4 regions of the Rhodoferax sp. GW821-FHT07F03 genome follow, and region 1 is predicted to be linked to each of the others. Evidence: predicted binding sites of a transcription regulator. Region 1 holds the regulator's gene; each other region holds the start of a gene.
The links. Region 1 encodes sigma-54, which starts transcription at its own class of promoters, with help from an activator protein. Its sites were predicted from a motif close to TGGCANGNAANCTGCTTT; they were not measured.

Region 1 (5,113 bases):
GCTGGAAAGTGCCGGTAGCGAAACCACCCTGGTGCGCGTGCAGCGTTGACCAGTTCTCTTGAAGCTGGTGCTGCGCGCTGAACTTTTGCGCTCGGCACCGATCCGACCCCCCACAAGGAGTGATTTGCAATGAAACGTCGTGAGTTTTCGCTGGCTTCAGCGGGTGTGCTGGCTGGTTCCACGCTGGCCGTAGGCCATACCGGTAGCGCCCTGGCGCAGGGCAAGCCGCCCGTGGCGGGCACGGATTACCTGGTGCTGGACAAGCCAGTCGCCACAGAAGCGCCGGCCGGCAAGGTCGAGGTGATCGAGTTCTTCTGGTACGCCTGTCCGCATTGCAATGCGTTTGAGCCCACCTTGGTGGAGTGGCTCAAGCGCCTGCCCAAGGATATTGCCTTCAAGCGTGTGCCAGTGAACTTCCAGGACAGTTTCATCCCGCCGCAAAAGCTGTACTACACGCTGGAGGCTCTGGGCCAGCTGGACGCACTGCATGGCAAGGTGTTCAACGCTATCCATGTGGAGCATCAGCGGCTGGACAAAGATGATCTGGTGATCGCCTGGGCCGTGAAGCAGGGTCTGGACAAAACCAAGTTCACCGAGACGTACCAGTCTTTTGGCGTCAGCACCAAGGTGCGTAAGGCATCCCAGCTGCAGCAGGCCTACCAGGTCGCGGGCGTGCCCGCTTTGGGCGTGGCCGGCAAGTTCTACACCGATGGCAGCCAGGCGCAAACCATGCCGCGTGCATTGGTTGTTGTGGAATATCTGGTGGCCGAGCAGCGCAAGAAAGCCTGATTCCGGCATGGCCGGCAAGGCCGGAGAGATGAAAAAGCCCGCGTCAGCGGGCTTTTTTCTGGCTACGTCCAACTCGGGGTGAGGGGCCGTTACAATGAATTGCAAGATTCGTGCCTCTATGAAAATCAACACCCTACTCTCACTGCTCGTGGTTTGTTTCGTCGGTCTAGGCGGAGCGGCCCACGCGGAAAAAGCCGACAAACTCAAGCCTATGAATATCGAGGCGGACGCGGCGCGTTATGACGATCTGAAGCAGACCAATGTCTTTACCGGCAAGGTGGTGATGACCAAGGGCACCATCATCATCCGTGGCGCCCGCGTCGATGTGCGCCAGGATGCCGAGGGCAACCAGTTCGGCGTGGTGACGGCGGAGCCGGGCAAGCTGGCGTATTTCAAGCAAAAACGCGACGGCCTGGACGAATACATAGAAGGCGAGGGCGAAACCATCGAGTACAGCAGCAAGCTGGACAACGTGCGCTTCATCAAGCGGGCCATTTTGCGCCGTCTGGTCGGCAGCAAGGTGAATGACGAAATCACCGGCGAACTGATCGTCTACGACAACACCACCGATGTATTCACCGTGGACAGCGGCACAGCCGGCAGCAATCCCGGTGGCCAGAATGGCCGCGTACGCGCCATGTTGACACCCAAGGCTGCAGCGTCGGCTGCTAGCGGCGCGGCACCTGCCGGGCCAGCCCCGGTGCTGCGTTCCACCACCACGCTGGAGGGCGTGAAGAAGTGACGGCGGTGGTGGAGTCGGGAGAAAGCCGCCTGGAGGCGCGCCATCTGCAAAAAGCCTACGGCAAGCGCAAGGTCGTGAAAGACGTGACGCTGGCCGTCAAAAAAGGCGAGGTGGTCGGTTTGTTGGGCCCCAACGGCGCGGGCAAAACCACTTCCTTCTACATGATCGTGGGCCTGGTGCGGGCTGATGGCGGGCATATTTCCATCGACGGCCAGTCGGTGGAGCACATGCCCATCCACCGGCGTTCGCGCCTGGGCCTGAGCTATCTGCCCCAGGAAGCCTCGATTTTCCGCAAGCTCACGGTGGAAGAAAATGTGCGCGCCGTGCTGGAATTGCAGCACGACGAGGCCGGCAAGTCCCTCACCCGCACCGAGATCGAAAAGCGCCTGACGGCGTTGCTGCAGGATTTGCGGGTGGAGCATTTGCGTGATTCGTCGGCCATGGCCTTGTCCGGTGGCGAGCGCCGCCGCGTGGAAATCGCCCGTGCCCTGGCCACCCAGCCGCGTTTCATTTTGCTGGACGAGCCTTTTGCCGGTATCGACCCGATTGCGGTGATCGAGATCCAGCGCATCATCGGCTTCCTGAAGTCGCGTGGCATCGGCGTGCTGATCACCGACCACAATGTGCGCGAGACGCTGGGCATTTGCGACCACGCCTACATCATCAGCGACGGCAATGTGCTGGCCGAGGGTACGCCGTCCGAGATCGTGGACAACGCCGATGTGCGTCGCGTCTACCTCGGCGAACATTTCAAGATGTGATGCTCCGATGAAGCAAGGCTTATCCCTACGCGTTTCACAGCATCTGGCGCTGACGCCCCAGCTGCAGCAGTCCATCCGCCTGCTGCAACTGTCCACCCTGGAACTGAGCCAGGAAGTGGACCAGATGCTGGACGACAACCCGTTTCTGGAACGCAATATGGACGAGGCTGCACGCGAGGAGTTCGGCCTGGCCCAGTCCGACACGCCGGTCAGCACAGGGGAGCGCGAGGCTGAAATTGCTACAAGTTCTGTAGCTGAATACGCAAGTGAATCCAGCGCAGAAGCCCCAAATGATGCCGAATCCCCTTTAACTGGCGGTGACGACACCAGCTGGGACGGCGATGGCACTTCCGAGATCAAACCCGACGACAGCGAATGGGGCGGTGACGCCCCGGCGCGCCAGAACAACCTGGGTGAAGACGGCGAGATGGACGCCACCGAGCTGGCCCGCAACCAGGAGTCGCTGACCAGCTTTCTGCACCGCCAGGCCCTGGCCCTGCGGCTGGGGGAGGTGGACCAGGCAGCGCTGCGCTTTCTGATCGAATCGCTGAACGACGACGGCTACCTGGAAGACGATTTCGAAACCCTGGCGCGTGGTCTGGCGGGCGACGACGCCGAGGCCGTGGAAGAGCTGGTACACCGCTTCACGGTGGCCCTGAGCCTGCTGCAAAGCCTGGAGCCGGCGGGCGTGGGCGCGCGGCATCTGGGTGAATGCCTGTTGCTGCAGCTGGAGGGTTTGCAGCCCGTGCTGGGCGATGACCCGGCGCGCAAGGTGGCCATGCGCATCTGCCGCCAGTCCATGGACCTGCTGGCCCGGCGCGACGTGAAGCGCCTGGCCCAGCTGTGCCGCGCCACCGAGACCGATATCAAGGCTGCCATGGCGCTGATCGCCCGGCTGGAGCCCAAGCCGGGGCGGCGCTTTGTCGATGTGGAGCGCAACATCGTGGTGCCCGACGTGATCGTGGTCAAGGTTGGGCGCGGCGCCCAGGCCCGCTTCCGGGTACAGCTGAATGCCGAGGTCATGCCGCGCCTGCGCGTGCACGACATCTACGCCAATGCGCTGCGCCAGCACAAGGGGGGCGGCAAGGATTCATCGAACAACGCCGCACTGCAGCAGCGCCTGCAGGAGGCGCGCTGGTTCATTAAGAACATCCAGCAGCGCTTCGACACGATTTTGCGGGTCAGCAACGCCATCGTGGAGCGGCAGAAGAACTTCTTCAGCCACGGCGCGCTGGCCATGCGCCCTCTGGTGCTGCGCGAGATCGCCGACGAGTTGGGACTGCACGAGTCCACCATCAGCCGCGTGACCACCGCCAAATACATGGCCACGCCCTACGGCACCTTCGAGCTGAAGTATTTCTTCGGCTCGTCCCTGGGGACGGAGACCGGCGGCAACGCCTCCAGCACCGCGGTGCGGGCGCTGATCAAGCAGTTTGTCTCGTCCGAAGACCCAAAGAAGCCGCTCAGCGACAGCCAGCTGTCCGACATGCTGAAAGAGCAGGGCATTGAATGCGCGCGCCGTACCGTGGCCAAGTACCGCGAAGCGCTGCGCATAGCCCCCACGAACCTGCGCAAAGCGCTGTAGAACATGCTCTCCCCCAGGCCGCGTGCACGGTATGCCGCAGCTGGAGGAAAGAGCTTCGCCCCGCTTGCCCCAGGCTGCGTAGCGTGACACCATGGAAATAACGATATGAACCAACTCCAATTATTTTTACCCTGCGCCGCCGGCGTGGAAGAGCTGCTGGCCGAAGAGGTGCACGGCATTACCGGCCTGCAGGGCGAAGACCTGCGGGTGATGCGGGGCGGCACGCTGGTGCGCTCCTCCTGGCGCGACGCGATGCGCTTGAACCTGCACAGCCGCCTGGCGCAGCGCGTGCTGATCGAGCTGTCCAACACCGAATACCGCAGCGAAAAAGACCTGTACGAAGCCGCCAGCAACGTGGCCTGGGAGATCTGGTTCACGCCCAAGCAAAGCTTCAAGATCGAAGTCACGGCGCAGCACAGCCCGCTCAATTCGCTGAACTTCGCCGCGCTGAAAGTGAAGGACGCGGTGGCCGACCGCTTCCGCTTCAAGACCGGCGTGCGCCCCGACGTGAATGTGCAGTGGCCCGATGTGCGCATCTACCTGCACCTGACCACCGAGCGCGCCACCATCTACATTGACACCTCGGGTGACGCGCTGTTCAAACGTGGCTGGCGTGAAGACAAGGGCGATGCGCCGTTGAAGGAAACCCTGGCCGCCGCCATGATCGCCGCCAGCGGCTGGGATGGCACCACGCCCCTGTACGACCCCTGCTGCGGCAGCGGCACCATTGCCATAGAGGCCGCGCAGATCGCCTGCAATATTGCGCCCGGCAGCCTGCGCCGCTTTGGCTTTGAGAAGCTGTTGCCCTTCCAGCCCCATGTGTGGAGCGTCATTCAGGAGCAGGCCCACGCCGCCGAGCACGAGCCGGAGACGCAGATCTTCGGTAGCGATGTGGCCTTCCGTATGGTCGATTTCGCCACCCGCAATGCCGAGCGCGCGGGCGTCAGCGGCGTGGTCGAGTTCCGTGGCGGCGATGCCTTGCAGCGCATGCCGCCGGCCGAGTCCGGCGTGATGTTGCTGAACCCGCCCTACGGCGAGCGGATTGAGGTGGCAGGTGTCGCGGGCCGGCGCGAAGCTGCACAGACCGAGGACGGCAGCGCCGACTTCTTCCCCCAACTGGCCACCCACTGGAAGCGTAACTACGCGGGCTGGACCGCCTGGATGCTGACGCCCGACCTCAAGCTGCCCGGCAAGATGCGCCTCAAAGAGTCGCGCCGCGTACCCATGTGGAACGGC
Region 2 (5,113 bases), on a different contig from region 1:
CCATGTTGGCTGGCGCCCATATGGCCTTGGGGCATAACGCCAAGGCGACAGCTTTGATGCAGCAGGCTTTGGCGACTAAAAATGCACCCGAATTTCACACCGCGTTGGGTATGAGTTTGCTGGGCGGTGGCCAGACCGGCGACGCGATTGCGCAGCTGGAAACCGCCTTTAAAGACCCCAAGCAAACACAGGCGGGCACCGGTCTGGTGATTTTGTACTTGCGAGACGGACTCTCTGACAAAGCCTTGGCCATTGCCGACAAATTGGTGAAGCAGCAGCCCGGCAATGCCGGGTTCCTGAACATGCTGGGCATGGCCCAGGCCCAGGGCGGCAACCGGGTAGCCGCCAAGGCCAGCTTCGAGCGCGCTCTGGCACTGGATGGCAGCCTGCTGCAGCCCAAGCTGAATTTGGCCCGGCTAGATATGCTGAACAAGGCCTATGACTCGGCCGCAACCCGCTTGGCCGCCATCTTGCAGTCCGATGACAAGAATGTGGATGCCATGTACGAGATGGCCAATGTGTCCGATCGTCGCGGTCAAACCGCGGAAACGCAGCGCTGGCTGGAAAAAGCCAACGATATCTCCGGCCCTGGCGAATTGCGCCCCGGTACCTCGCTGGTGGAGTTCCATTTGCGCAACCGCGCGCCGGCATTGGCATTGGAGGCCGCCAAGCGCCTGTCTGCCAAGGCGGGCGACAACTTGCCTGTGATGCTGGTGTATGGCCGCGCCCAATTGGCCAATGGCGATCTCGAAGGTGCGCGTTCCACCTTCTCCGGCGCAACCCGTTTCGCCGACTTCAACGCACCTCAGCAAACCGAAATCGCAACCTTGCAAATGACGGCGAACAACCCTGCGGGGGCCGCCTATAGCCTGGAAAAAGCCTTGTCCAGCAAGCCTGACTTCCTGCCTGCTTTGGCCTTGATGACCGACGTGGAGTTGCGGCAGGCAAATCCTGCCAAGGCCGAGCAACGTGCACGCCAGGTTCTCGCGTTGGCGCCGAAACGGGCGATTGGCTACAGCCTGTTGGGAGACGTTGCGCAGGCCCGTGGCCAATCTGCAGCTGCAATCGACAACTACCGCCGAGCCCTCCAGATCGAGCCTAGCTCGGACACGCTGCTGCGCTTGTTCCGCGCCTTGTCAGGCCAGGACGGCGGTAAACCCGCCGTGCAGTTGGCGGAGCAATGGTTGAAAACCCGGCCACAGGATGTCTCGGTGCGTCGCGCTCTGGCCGATGGCTATGCGCGTGCGGGCAACTACGCCGCAGCCCGCACCAGCTATGAGTCTTTGCTGGCGCTGTCTCCTGACGACGCTGATGCCTTGAATAACCTGGCCAATGTGCTGTTGCGCTTGAAAGATCCCTCGGCGGTCACCGTGGCTGAAAAGGCTATGGCCAAGGCACCCAGTAATGCCAACGCGATCGACACCCTGGGCTGGGCCTTGTTTCAGAACGGCCAGGTGGATCGCGCCTTGCAACTACTGCGCGATGCACGCCTGCGCGAGCCCGGCAACCCGGACATCCGTTACCACCTGGCGGCGGTTCTGGCCCAATCGGGACGCAAAACAGAGGCCCGTGACGAGGTCGAGGCGGCCCTGAAATCCGGACGCCGTTTTGAGACCATGGCCGAGGCCGACAGCTTGCTCAAAAGCTTGCGCTAAATCGCGTTGTATGGACTTTATTTTGTGTCGAAATCCTTTACATATGTAACACATCAAATGGCAATGAATTGCATAAGTTATTGATAATAAATGGTTTATTTGTTTGGCATGAGTGTTGCTTTGTTGTTTACATATGGCCGACAGATTTTTGCAGTCGTCGCTTCGCTTAATTCGGTTCAAGAGGAAAAATGATGAAAACCCATTCTGCAAACCACGGTTCCGTCAAACAATGGTTGTTGTGCGGTGCATTCGCTCTGTTGTCCGCACCTAGCTTTGCAGCGGGTACTTGGGCGCTGGATTCTGGTTGCAATAACTCCACGAGCATTGGTAATACCCTGACCTGCGGCTCTGCTGGCGGTACTACGCTGAATGCCCAGGCTTACTCCACAGGTACGGGTACTGTCGCGGCTCCGACCACGGGCACCGCATTTGCAGCAGCAAACGTTCGTAACTGGGGTTCTGGCTTGGGTTTGGGCGTAGTGTCTGTCAACGAAGATGCGACCAGCCCCACGCACACGGCTGACAACCAGAATGGTACGGATCTGATCCTGCTGAGTTTTGGTTCGGCCGTGAACATCACCAGCCTGACCCTGGGCTACTGGGCTAGCGATGCGGACATCACCGTATTGGCGTACACCGGTGCGGGCACCCCAACCATTACGGGTAAGACCTTGACCGGTACCAGTGTGGGCCAGGCAACCAATTCCACTACCTTGAACGCGGCCAATGGCTGGACTTCGGTCAAGAACTACGGAACGGCAGGCACAACGACGGCTACCAACACCGGCGGCACAGGAACTGATGTCACTTACAACACGACAGACAGCACTACTTATTCCAGCTGGTGGCTGATCAGTGCATACAACTCCGGCTACGGTGGTGGTGCAATGGATACTATCAACGACTTCGTGAAGCTGTTGTCTGTGGCCGCCAATGTGAAAACCACGACCAGCAAGGTGCCTGAACCAGGTTCCCTGGCTCTGATGGGTGCTGGCCTGCTGGGCATTTTGGGCACCTCGCGTCGCCGCAAGGCTGCTGTTTCTGTCTAGGCCGTAACGCCAAAGCTGCTTGCAGCAATATAAAAAAGCACCAGAGTCTGGTGCTTTTTTTATTCCCGAGGCGCATCAATGCGTGGCAAGACTTTCCTTGATTGTGTAATTTCTGAGTCTCACTGAATTACAGTCTGCTGTACTGGGCGCCCTTCACCCGACTCGTGGACGAGACAGGCAATTACCCAAGGACAAGGTCAAATGATCAACACGTCACTTTTTCCGAGAACGATCCAAACTCTCCCGCCAAACCTGGTCACGACGTGTAGTCCATCGGATGGGCCGTGATCGAGTGCAGAATCGAGCACTGGCGTTGCTGAATAGCCTTGCGTAGTTCTGCGTCCAGTTCCTTGACTTCGCATTAGATGTCGACGACTTTGCCGAACGGCGCCAGCATGAACTGGGCAATCAGGCTCTTGTTCACTCCGTGCTGGCCCAAGAATTTATGCCAGACAGCCCACTTTGGTTACGTCACTGGTCACTGACGAGCAGGCGATGAAAACATCGTATGGGATGCGACTCTTCCAGTTGCCCAGCAACTGCAGCGGAGCAACCCTACATTGTCATCTTGCAGCGTGGCCAGCATCTGGCTCTGGCGTTCTTCGTACTTCCATCAATACACCCGTTTTGGATTAATCCCGTAGCCCAGGGTTACGCAGGTGCAGCCTCCAGCATTCAATATGGGCACATCAATCGGTAGCCCCCAATTTGAACACCTCAACCATTTGCACCAAACCACCGGCCTGGTTTCTCAGGCTGCTGGCCGCGGCCGCCATTTGTTCGACCAAGGCAGCATTTTGTTGCGTGGTTTTATCCATTTGTTTCATCGCCTCATCCACCTGAGAAACGCCATCGCTTTGCGTGGAACTGGCTGCGCTGATGTCACCCATTAATTCAGTAGCTTGGCGAATGGAATTTACCACTTCGGTCATGGTGATTCCTGCCTGGTCAACCAAAATAGAGCCGGAACCCACGCGCTCCACACTGGCATGGATCAGACTCTTGATTTCTTTGGCCGCGTCCGCGCTGCGGCCGGCCAGACTGCGCACTTCCGATGCAACTACGGCAAAGCCACGCCCTTGCTCGCCAGCACGCGCAGCTTCCACCGCGGCGTTAAGTGCCAGGATGTTGGTTTGAAAAGCGATGCCATCAATCACGCCAATAATGTCCGCAATTTTGCGAGACGCGTCATTGATTCCCTTCATGGTTTGCACTACCTGGTGCACCACTTCACCACCGCGCTGCGCCACCGTCGACGCATTCATGGCGAGTCGGTTTGCCTGCTGGGCGCTTTCTGCGCTGTTTCTCACCGTGTTGCTGAGATCCGCAATAGAGGCAGCCGTCTCCTGCAAAATGTTGGCCTGCTGCTCAGTGCGACGGGACAGGTCGTGGTTACCGGCTTCAATTTCCTTGGATGCCAGTTCTACCTGTGTCGCCGAATCACGCACGTCTTTCACCAATTGGCTCAGGTTGACCGATACGTCCGACAGCGCGCGCACAGTGTGGCCTGCGACGTCATGGGGTTCGATATCCGATCGGCGGGTTAAATCACCCTGTTCCAGCGCTGCTGCAATCACACTGGCTCGTTTCAAAATTTGTGTCAGGTAACGTGTGCAGGTCCAACTGATCAGTGCCGAGAGCAACACAGATAGGACAACAAAGCCGATGATCAAGCGGGTGTTTAGCGTGGCCAATGCATCACCGTTGCTCAGCGAGGCTTGGGCGGCACTAGCTTCCCGGCTGAGCAAAATGGCAATTTTGTCTGCCGCGACACGATGCGCGTCGTTAAGCATCGTCAACGCATTGGCTGCACCGTTGTTGTCTCCGGATGCTACGGTGAGTGTTTTATCAAACTCTTGTCGGTAGGTTGCGATGGCTTCGGTGATGGCCTGCAAATCGTCTACCAACTCCGTGTCTACGTTGGAATCAACATGTGTTGCGACTGCCTTGTTGGCGCCTACAATCGCCTGCTCCAGTTCTGTCAACTTGCCACCGAGGCGCGCTTTCATCGAGTCAGTGACGACGGCATCCTTTTGCAGAGCCAGGGCAGCCACCAATTGGGATGCGCCCAGCTGCAACTCTTGTAAAGCTGCTTCATACTGATGCGCCTTGTCGATGTTGACCATGCCAGTGTCGGCCACATTGTGCAATTCGCGCGTGAGACCACTGTTTGCAAACCAGGCGATGCCTGAAATGAGCAGCAAACAGATGATCACAAACATTGGCGGCAGCGCGATTTTTACCCCCAATGGCAATCGCAGAAAACAGCCTTGCAACCATATCAACGGATTGAGCCTTTGTATGAAACGTGGTCGATATTTCTGCTGAGTCTTAGGAGAGGCGTCCACGATCAAGGTATTGCTCATCGGTAGTTCCTGGGTTGGGAGGCGGTATTACATACATTTACAA
Region 3 (5,113 bases), on a different contig from region 1:
GCCGACAAAGCATCTTCGTTCTGGCCTTTGCTGTCGTAACGCTCCAGCTGCAGCGGGTGCTTACCGTCGGGCAACTTGACGCCACCGCGCGCATTCACGCGCTCCACCGCCCACACCAGGTTACGGAAAACGGCCTCGCCGCCGTTGCCCAGCGGGCCGCTCAATGCCTCGATCTGGGCCAGTTTGATGGGCGCCGCAGCGCCCTGGGCCCGCACCAGCGCGGGGGCGCATAGAGACGCACCCAGAAATTTCAAGAGCTGGCGGCGAAACTTAAACATGGCGAAATTTCCTTGAAAAAAAACCGGATGCACACAGATGCTGTCCATGCGGCAATCACTGTGAGGGCCGCGCAGTGTAATAGGAGCTACCTCATGTTTTTTGCCACCAACATCCCCGCATCTGCCCGCTTCGTGCGTCCAGCACACAGCCTGCGCGCACTGCATCGCCTGCTCGAAGAAAGCCATGCCGGCGCAGGCCAAGCAAGCCACAACGTAACCCAGGACGAGACCAGCTACACCCTGCAATTCGACGTGCCGGGCATCGCCAAAGAGCAGCTGTCCATCGGCATAGAAGGCAACGTGGTGCGACTGGAAAGCCTGCCCGAGGCACCGCGCAAATACAAGGCGGCCTACGAATTGCCGCAGGACATCGACGTGTCGGCCAGCGACGCCAAGCTGGAAAACGGCGTGCTGACACTAAAGCTGGCCAAGAAGGCACCTGTCAGCAATGTGTCCACGCTGACCATCAACTAAGTCGGTTAAAGCGAATCCAAAAGCCAGCGCGGTTTCACGTCGAACGCATAGGTTCGCGTGGCCGCCTGCAGGCCGGACTGCAGCCGCATGGCGCCGGCCATGGCAATCATGGCTCCGTTATCGGTGCATAGGTGCAGCTCGGGGTAGTGCACGCGCACACCGGCTTTGGCGCACACAGCATTTAGCTGGGTGCGAAGCGCTTTGTTAGCCCCCACGCCGCCAGCAACAACCAGGCGGCGCAAACCGGTACGCTGCAAGGCTGTAACCGATTTCTTCCACAGCACCTCGACAATCGCCGCCTGGGTACTCGCGGCCAGATCGGCTTTACGTGACTCCAGATCGTCGCCCAGCTTCTTGGCCTGGGTCATCACCGCAGTCTTCAAACCGGCGAAGGAAAAATCCAGATTGCCGCTGTGTAGCAAGGGGCGTGGCAGCTTGAATGCAGCCGGGTCGCCATGCTCTGCCAGACGCGACAAGGCCGGGCCACCGGGATAGCCCAGGCCCATCAGCTTGGCGGACTTGTCAAAGGCCTCGCCAGCGGCATCGTCAATGGTTTCGCCCAACATCTCGTAACGGCCCACGCCGTCAACGCGCATCAGTTGGGTATGGCCGCCAGAGACAAGCAGCGCGACAAAAGGAAATTCCGGCGGATCGGCGCTCAGAAACGGTGACAACAAATGCCCTTCCAGGTGGTGCACGCCCAACACGGGCTTATCCAGTGCAGCACCCAGCGCGCAGGCCACGCCCGCACCCACCAGCAAGGCACCGGCCAGCCCCGGGCCACGGGTGTATGCCACCACATCCACATCGGCCAGGCTTTGGCCCGACTCGGCCAGAACCTGCTGGGTCAGCGGCAGCACGCGGCGGATATGGTCGCGGCTGGCCAGCTCGGGCACCACGCCGCCATAGGCCTGGTGCATCTCGATCTGGCTGTGCAGAGCGTGCGACAACAACACGGGCAAATCCGCGCCCTCGGCACGCACCAACGCTATCCCGGTTTCATCGCAGGATGATTCAATACCTAATACCAGCACAATAGACCTCTCGCTTTTTCAGCACAGCAACCAAACGCTGGAGTTTAGAACGTGTTCCCAGGTGACCCCTGCTTTCCAACCGCCGTGCACCTTATTGGCGCAAATCTTGCGTATTTCCCGCCATGAGCCCTTCCCTGCGTATCGTGGTCATTGCCCCGGATCTGGACATACTGGACCCGTCGGACAGCCATGCGTTGCTGCAAGCCGATCGCTCACGTGCACTGCGCATCGGACTGCTGGAAAACAACTACAACCTGATCGCCAGCCTGCCCGCCGACGTGTTCCTGACCGAGCGCCTGGCCCAGCTGCAACCCGACATGATCATCGTGGACGCCGAGAGCGAGGCGCGCGATGCCCTGGAGCATGTGGTGATGGCCACGCGCAATGCCCCCCGCCCCATCGTCATGTTTACCAATGACGGCGACACCTCGCATGTCAAGGATGCGGTGGCAGCGGGTGTGTCGGCTTATATCGTGGCCGGCCTGTCGGCCGACCGCATCCGGCCGATTCTGGATGTGGCCATGGCGCGTTTTGAACACGAGCAGGCCCTGCGCACCGAGCTGGCCGTGACCCGCGTGGAGCGCGATGAACACAAGGCCGAGCTGCACAACCGCAAGATCATAGACCGCGCCAAAGGCCTGCTGATGCAGCGCCAGGGCATCACCGAACCGGAAGCCTACGACAAGCTGCGCAAAGCCGCCATGGACAAGAGCATGAAGCTGGTGGAAGTGGCCCAGCGCATACTCGATGTGGCCGAGCTGCTGGGCTGAACCGGGGGAATGCACCAACCCAGTGCCAATTTGTTTCATAATGAAACAAGGCTATGGCGCAATCTACATATGATCTTACAGCTATCAAATAAGTAGCAATAGCGATTTTCAAGGCTGGCACAGGGCTTGCGGAAACAGACCTAGCTGCAGCGCCCTAGACCCTCTGCACACCAGACACACAGGTCGGCTTGGCTGAGGACTACTTGGTTTTTGCAAACACCGAATCCACTTTGACACCCGTATTAGCCCCATTTGCCCGAGCCCAGCAGGCGACCGTGCATGCCGCAAAGCCCGTCAATCTGCACCGAGTGCTGGACACACTGGTCAACAACCTGGAAGGCATGGCCTACCGCTGCCTACCGGACGGTCGCTGGACCATGCGTTTCGTCAGCCAGGGCTGCACGCGTCTGTGCGGCTATAGCGCGCACGAGTTGCTAGACCCGCAACACATCACCTGGGAAGCCATTACCCACCCCGACGATCGTGCCCGGGTACGCCGGGAAATCGGCGCCGCTATGGCCCAGGGCCAACGCTTCACCGTGTACTACAGCATCACCACCCGCAGCGGAGAAATCCGCAAGGTGAAAGAGCAAGGCATACAGGTCACGGACGAGGCCGATCAGCTGGTGCTGGAGGGCTTCATCGAGGACGTGACCGACGTCCACCTGACGCTGGAGGCCCTGGCCCATGCCGAGCTGCGCTACCGGCAAATCTTTGAACACGCCCGCGAAGGCATCTTCCAAACCACGCTGGATGGCCGCTACATCGCCGCCAACCCGGCACTGGCCCTGCTCTACGGCTACGCCACGCCAGAGGAGCTGATCGCCGACCTGTCCGACATCGACCGCCGCCTGTATGTGCAGCCCCACCGGCGCGAGCGCTTCGCCCGGTTAATGGCCGCGCACGGTGAAGTCAGCAACTTCGAGTCCGAGGTGTACCGGCGCGACGGCAGCAAGATCTGGATTTCCGAGAACGCCCGCAGCGTTTATGACAGCCAGGGCGCCTTCATCTGCTTCGAAGGTACGGTACAGAATATTTCCGAGCGCAAACATCAGCTGGAGCAGCTCGAATACCAGGCCAACTACGACACGCTGACCGGCCTGGCCAACCGTAATCTGCTGCGCGACCGCATCGCGCCCGCCATCTCCCATGCCGAGCGCCTGGGGCATTTCCTGGCCGTGGTGTTCATCGACCTGGACCACTTCAAACTCATCAACGACAGCCTGGGCCACGACGCGGGCGACCAGCTGCTGGTGGAGATTGCGCAGCGCATCCGCGCCTGCATGCGCGCCTCGGACACGGTGGCCCGCCACAGTGGCGACGAATTCGTGCTGCTGCTGAACGAGCATATGCAGGCCCACTCAGTCATTTCGCACCTGCAGCGCCTGCTGGGGCAGATCAACCAGCCGGTGCACCTGCAGGGCCGTGCCTTCCAGATGGGCGCCAGCATGGGCGTGGCGCTGTACCCGCAAGACGGCAAGGACGCGCAGACCCTGCTCAAACACGCCGATGTGGCCATGTATGCGGCCAAGGAGCGCGGACGCAACAACTTCCAGTTCTTCACCCCCGAACTCAACCAGGTAGCCGACGAGCGCCTGAACCTGGGCACCGCCATGCGCGTCGGGCTGGAGCAAAACGAGTTCACCGTGGCCTACCAGCCCAAGGTGGATGCGCAGGGCCGCATCACCGGTCTGGAGGCGCTGGCCCGCTGGCACAGCGCGCGCATAGGCACGGTGGGACCAGACCGCTTCATCCCTATCGCCGAAGAGACTGGCCTGATAGGCGCGCTGACCGACACCATCCTGCGCCAGGCCTTTGCCGATGCCTGTAGCTGGGCACCAGTGCAGGGCCGCCAGTTGTCGGTGGCGGTGAATCTCTCGGCCAAGCTGTTTCTGGCCAACGACCTGGTGGCGCGCATCCGCAATCTGCTGCAGGCCAGCGGCCTGGCGCCGCAGCGGGTCGAGCTGGAGATTACCGAAAGCGTGTTCCTGCACGATATGGGGCGTGCCGTGTTACTGCTGAACGAGCTCAAGGCCCTGGGCGTACGCCTGGCCATGGACGACTTCGGCACCGGGTATTCGTCGCTGTCGTATCTGCGCAGCCTGCCGCTGGACACCATCAAGATAGACCGCTCGCTGATCACCGGCATCGAACAGGACGAAGACCTGGCCGTGATTGCCTGCGCCATCGTGAATCTGTGCAAAAACCTGCGCAAATCGGTGGTGGCCGAGGGTGTGGAAAACCGTGCCCAGTTCGACTTGCTGCACGCCAAGGGCTGCGACGGCTTTCAGGGCTATCTGTTTTCCAAACCGGTGCACCAAGACGTGTTGCGCAAGCTGTTGACCCAGGCCCGGGGCACCATTTTGCTGCCGCCGGCCGAAGCTCTGGCCTGCTGAAATGATGCACTGCACAAGAGCAGTGCAAAACCCAGCTTAAAAACAAAACAAGCGCCAGCGCAGACAAACAAAGCGCAAGCAGCTATATTTTATATAGCACTCAACGACAAAACAGCCTGGCACGGCGTTTGCTTAAATAGACCAAGACCAAGGTTGGTCCC
Region 4 (5,113 bases), on a different contig from region 1:
TTTCGTCAAATTTCTGCATAAGTTTTCATCTCCTGAAACCAAAGAATAGCAAGTAACGAGCCATGTTGATGTGTAAATGCGCAACTCGCACAAATTAAGCGCACAACGCTGGGACCTATGTTCGCCGCATCCATCGTAACGACATTTCAGAGCGCTCCATCCGCCAACTGGTGCTGCCAGTAGTGCGGCGCTTGCTGCCGATCGCAGACCACGCGCTGCGGCGCCACCGACTGCCAAGTGGCCGCCCCACAGTGGCTGCTGTCCACCACCTGGATGCCGCGCTTCTGGTAGCGCGCCAGCACGGGCGGCGCGGGGTGGCCAAAGCGGTTGCGGTAACCCGCTTGCACCAGCGCAAAACGGGGTCGCACCGCGTCCAGAAACGCCGGGCTGCTGGAAGTCTTGCTGCCGTGGTGGGGCACCAGCAGCACATCGGCCCGCAGGGTGTCCGCCCCACCCACCAAACGCGCCTCCTGGGGTTGCTCGATATCGGCCACCAACAGGGCGGTATGTGCGCCGTTCGACACGCGTAGCACGCAGCTCAGCGCATTCGGTTTTGCGGGGCCGGCGTAGTCGCCCGCCAGGGGATGCAGTACGTCAAACCGCACGCCATCCCAGTCCCAACCCTGCCCGGCGGCGCAGCGTGTGACCGAGCGCAGCGTTTGCAAAGGGTGGCCGGATTCAATGGAGCTCAGCAATTCCGCCTGCGGCTGCAGCCCCAGCACCGAGGCCGCGCCGCCGCTGTGGTCGCTGTCGCGGTGGCTGACCACCACCGTGTCCAGCGTCTCGGCCATGGCGCGCAGCAAAGGCAGCAGCACCCGCTGACCGGCATCGCTGTCCTGGCCCCAGCGCGGGCCCGTGTCGTATAGCAGGCTGTGGTGGGCCGTGCGCACCAGCACGGCATTGCCCTGGCCGATATCGGCCGCCAGCAATTCAAATTGACCTTCAGGCGGACGCGGCGACTGCCACAACAGCACCGGCAACAACATAGGCAAACCCAGCGCACGCACACTCCAGGGTACCGGCAACACCAGCACCACACCGCCAAAAACGCCTGCAGCGCCTATCCACAGTGCGGGAGCAGCTACCGAAACCGTAGCAAATGGCAGCTGCACCAGATACTGCAAAACCCAGCCCAGGCCATCGATACTGCCGGCAGCCAGCTGCCACACCGGCGGCAGCAGCACCCCCAGCATGCACAAGGGCGTGACCACCAGCGTCACCCAGGGAATGGCCAGCAGATTGGCCAGCAAGCCCACCACCGAGACCTGCTGGAACAGCAGCAGCGTCAAGGGCGTGAGTGCCAGCGTAATCGTCCACTGCTCACGCAACATGGAGCGGAATCGGCCTCCAGCGCTGGTATCACCTGCGCCAGCAGCTCCCAAATCTGTAGCAAACAGCACGGCCACCGCGACGAAACTCAGCCAGAACCCCGCCTGCAGCAAGGCCCAGGGATCAATCGCCACCACCACCGCACAAGCCAGCAGCCACACGGAGGGCCAGGGCCAGCTGCGGCCGCTCAAGCGCAATACGCCCACCGTCGCCAGCATCCATACCGTGCGCTGCGAGGGCACACCCCAGCCACTGAATACCGCGTAGACCAGCGCCAACATCAACCCACCCACCAAAGCCACCTGCGGCACCGGCAGCCACAGGCCGGCGCGCCAGCCCAGCACATCGCTGCGCCGCCATAGCCAACCCACCAAGCCCGCAGCCAGCCAGGCAAACATGGTCACGTGAAGCCCGGAGATGGACATCAAATGGGCTACGCCAGCGGCTCTGAACATATCCCAATCGGTTCGTTCGATGGCACCCTGGTCACCCACCACCAGGGCCGCAATCACGCCGGCCAAATGGCGGTCCGCCACATGCAAATAAATGGCGTCACGCACTGCCTGGCGCGCCCGCTCCACCGGATGCCACCAGGTGCTGTCCAGCAGTTGCGGCGCTACATCATTGGGGCCGGCACGCACATAGCCGGTGGCCTGCACGCCCTGCTCCCACAGCCACAGCTCGAAGTCGAATCCATGGGGATTGCGCCCGCCGTGCGGCGCCTTCAAGCGCAGTGTCATCTGCCAGCGTTGGGCGGCGCGCAGGTCTGGCAGCTGGCGCTGCAGCTCCCATTGCGTAGCACTGCCACCCGCGCCAAAAGCCAGCACGCCGTCATACCAGGACAGATCGATGCGCGGCGGCACGGCAACCGGCGCATTGCCCATGCGGGCAGACTCCACTTCCAGCCGAAAACGCAGGCCCGACTCGGTACGCTGTGGCATCTGCGCCACCATCCCGACCACCGTGATGTCTCGCCCCTCCAGCGCGGGGGCCAGTGCGGTTTGGACAAAGGCCGAGCAGCGCAGGCCACACGACCCAAAGGCCAGCAGCAAGGCACCCAGAAAAGCCAAGGCCCATCGGGCCATCCCATGCATCCAAGGCGCTGCAAAAGCTATTCTTTTGATAGCTACACACGCAATCAAAACAAGCGCTAGCAGCACGATCAACACATAAACCTGCCAAGACCACAGCTGCGCCTGCCCGAGCTGCAACGCCGTACCCGCCACCCAGCCTGCCAAGCCAGGAGCCACCAGCACCACGCGTTTAATCTCAGACGGCCATGGGTTTTGCATAGAGTTATGTTGAACTGCCACAGTATCTACACATTCTCGTGGCTCAGGACTTGCTAGTATGCGGGCAGGCCAAGACGTTGTCTGGCCAGAACTTTCCAGCTACCAAGAGACACATACATGTCGATCCACGCCGCACTGAACCACGTTACGCACTATAAGTACGACCGCCCGGTCAACCTCGGCCCCCAAGTCATCCGTCTGCGCCCTGCCCCCCATTGCCGCAGCAATGTCATCTCTTACTCGCTGAAAATCGAACCCGCCAACCATTTCGTGAACTGGCAGCAGGACCCGTTCGCCAACTACCAGGCTCGCCTGGTGTTTCCCGAGAAAACCACCGAATTCAAGGTCACCGTCGACCTTGTGGTCGAAATGGCGGTGTACAACCCCTTCGACTACTTCCTGGAGCCCGAGGCCCAGCACTTCCCCTTCAAGTACAAGGACGGCCTGAAGGAAGAACTCTCTCCCTATCTGGCAACCGAGCCTGTCACGCCACTGGTGCAGGCCTATCTGGATAAGCTGAATCTGGAGAAGCAGCCGACCAATGACTTTCTGGTCTCCATCAACCAACAGGTCCAGCACGACATCAACTACCTGATCCGCATGGAGCCCGGTGTGCAAACGCCAGAAGAAACCCTGGAGAAAGCCAGTGGCTCCTGCCGCGACTCCGGCTGGCTGCTGGTGCAGTTGCTGCGCCATTGCGGCCTGGCGGCACGCTTCGTATCTGGCTACCTGATCCAGCTGACCCCCGACGTGAAAGCCCTGGACGGCCCCAGCGGCACCACCGTGGATTTCACCGACCTGCACGCCTGGTGCGAAGTCTTCCTGCCCGGTGCCGGCTGGGTCGGCCTGGACGCCACCTCAGGCCTGTTTGCAGGCGAAGGCCACATCCCCCTGGCCTGCACGCCCCAGCCCTCCAGCGCCGCGCCGATTGAAGGCGGCGTGGACAAGGCCGAGGTCGAGTTCGAACACCACATGCAGGTCACGCGCCTGTATGAATCGCCACGCGTCACCAAACCCTATACCGACGAGCAATGGGCCGAGGTGCTGGCCCTGGGTGAAAAAGTGGACCAGGACCTGGTCGCCGGCGATGTGCGCCTGACCATGGGCGGCGAGCCCACCTTTGTCGCCGTGAACGACCGAGACGCCGCCGAGTGGAACACCGATGCCCTGGGCCCCACGAAGCGCGGCTTCGCTACCGAGCTGGTGCAAAAACTGCGTGACGAATACGGCCAGGGCGGTTTTCTGCACTTTGGCCAGGGCAAGTGGTACCCCGGCGAGCAACTGCCACGCTGGGCGCTGAATATCTTCTGGCGTGCCGACGGCCAGCCCGTGTGGCGCAACCCCGCCCTGTTTGCCGATGAACGCCAAGCCTCCAACTACACCAGCGAAGACGCCCGCCGCTTCAGCGAGCGCCTGGCGGAAAACCTGGGCATCACCACCAAATTCATCCTGCCCGCCTACGAAGACGTGTGGTACTACCTGTGGCGCGAACGCCGCCTGCCCGTCAACGTAGACCCGTTCAACTCCAAGCTCAGCGACGAGATGGAACGCGCCCGCCTGCGCCGTGTTTTCGAGCAAAAGCTGGACTCGGTGATCGGCTATGTGCTGCCCGTGCGCCCCGCCGACGGCCCACGCCTGGCCGGCCCGGTGTGGACCACCGGCCCCTGGTTCCTGCGCGACGAGCGCATGTACCTGATGCCCGGCGATTCGCCCATGGGCTTCCGCCTGCCGCTGGACTCCTTGCCATGGGTCAGCGAGGCCGAGTTCCCCTACATGATCGAGCAGGACCCGTCGATTCCACGCCCCGGCCTGCCTGAATCCAGCAGCATTTACGCCCGCTACGCCAACCGGGCTGCGCCGCGCGCAACCGGCTTCACCAGCAGCGCCACCGCCGTAGGCGGCCCGCTGCGTCCGACCCAGGTGCCCACCCTGACCGAGCGTGCCAGCATGCCCTACCAGGCCGGTGGTACGCCGCAGCCCGAAGCCGCGCGGCAACGCCAGGACGGCTCGGCCAGCGCACTCGGCGCAGTGCCCCCGTTGGCGAACGCGTCCCGCCCCGGGCAAACCGAGCCCACCGACTTCAACCGCGTGCCGGCACGCAACGAGTCTGCATACTGGGTAGGACGTACCGCGCTGTGCGTGGAAGTACGCGACCCGCGCCGCGCCAGCGGCCCCAAGGCCGAAGCCGTGGGTACCAAGTCCGGCGTGATCTACGTCTTCATGCCGCCACTGGAGCTGCTGGAGGACTACATTGAACTGCTGTCCGCCGTGGAAAACACGGCCGAGCAACTCGGCGTCAAGCTGGTACTCGAAGGCTACCCACCACCACGCGACCCGCGCCTGAAGCTGCTGGCCGTGACACCCGACCCCGGCGTGATCGAGGTCAACGTACACCCTGTCACCTCTTGGGGCGAGTTGGTCTACAACACCGAGTTTTTGTACAACGCCGCATTTGAATCGCGCCTGAGCGCCGAGAAGTTCATGACCGATGG

Region 2: xdp1 (exosortase-dependent surface protein XDP1) is a predicted target of sigma-54. The motif match lies at 1,760-1,777, and genes of this name have one in related genera.
Region 3: AC07R0_RS19600 (ANTAR domain-containing response regulator) is a predicted target of sigma-54. The motif match lies at 1,882-1,899, and genes of this name have one in related genera.
Region 4: AC07R0_RS24485 (transglutaminase family protein) is a predicted target of sigma-54. The motif match lies at 2,661-2,678, and genes of this name have one in related genera.

The regions. Positions count from the first base shown of each region.
Region 1 covers NZ_JBWKQM010000010.1:77,534-82,646, forward strand. Annotated here, with positions in the region: gene AC07R0_RS16380 (SPOR domain-containing protein) at 1-49, shown strand, start outside; gene AC07R0_RS16385 (thiol:disulfide interchange protein DsbA/DsbL) at 130-789, shown strand; gene lptA (lipopolysaccharide transport periplasmic protein LptA) at 908-1,531, shown strand; gene lptB (LPS export ABC transporter ATP-binding protein) at 1,540-2,292, shown strand; gene AC07R0_RS16400 (RNA polymerase factor sigma-54) at 2,300-3,877, shown strand; gene AC07R0_RS16405 (THUMP domain-containing class I SAM-dependent RNA methyltransferase) at 3,983-5,113, shown strand, end outside.
Region 2 covers NZ_JBWKQM010000001.1:164,029-169,141, forward strand. Annotated here, with positions in the region: gene prsT (XrtA/PEP-CTERM system TPR-repeat protein PrsT) at 1-1,655, shown strand, start outside; gene xdp1 (exosortase-dependent surface protein XDP1) at 1,844-2,704, shown strand; gene AC07R0_RS00725 (methyl-accepting chemotaxis protein) at 3,394-5,070, opposite strand.
Region 3 covers NZ_JBWKQM010000012.1:194,070-199,182, forward strand. Annotated here, with positions in the region: gene AC07R0_RS19585 (branched-chain amino acid ABC transporter substrate-binding protein) at 1-278, opposite strand, end outside; gene AC07R0_RS19590 (Hsp20/alpha crystallin family protein) at 372-752, shown strand; gene tsaD (tRNA (adenosine(37)-N6)-threonylcarbamoyltransferase complex transferase subunit TsaD) at 758-1,786, opposite strand; gene AC07R0_RS19600 (ANTAR domain-containing response regulator) at 1,909-2,556, shown strand; gene AC07R0_RS19605 (putative bifunctional diguanylate cyclase/phosphodiesterase) at 2,787-4,952, shown strand.
Region 4 covers NZ_JBWKQM010000020.1:54,010-59,122, forward strand. Annotated here, with positions in the region: gene AC07R0_RS24475 (circularly permuted type 2 ATP-grasp protein) at 1-19, opposite strand, end outside; gene AC07R0_RS24480 (DNA internalization-related competence protein ComEC/Rec2) at 147-2,621, opposite strand; gene AC07R0_RS24485 (transglutaminase family protein) at 2,739-5,113, shown strand, end outside.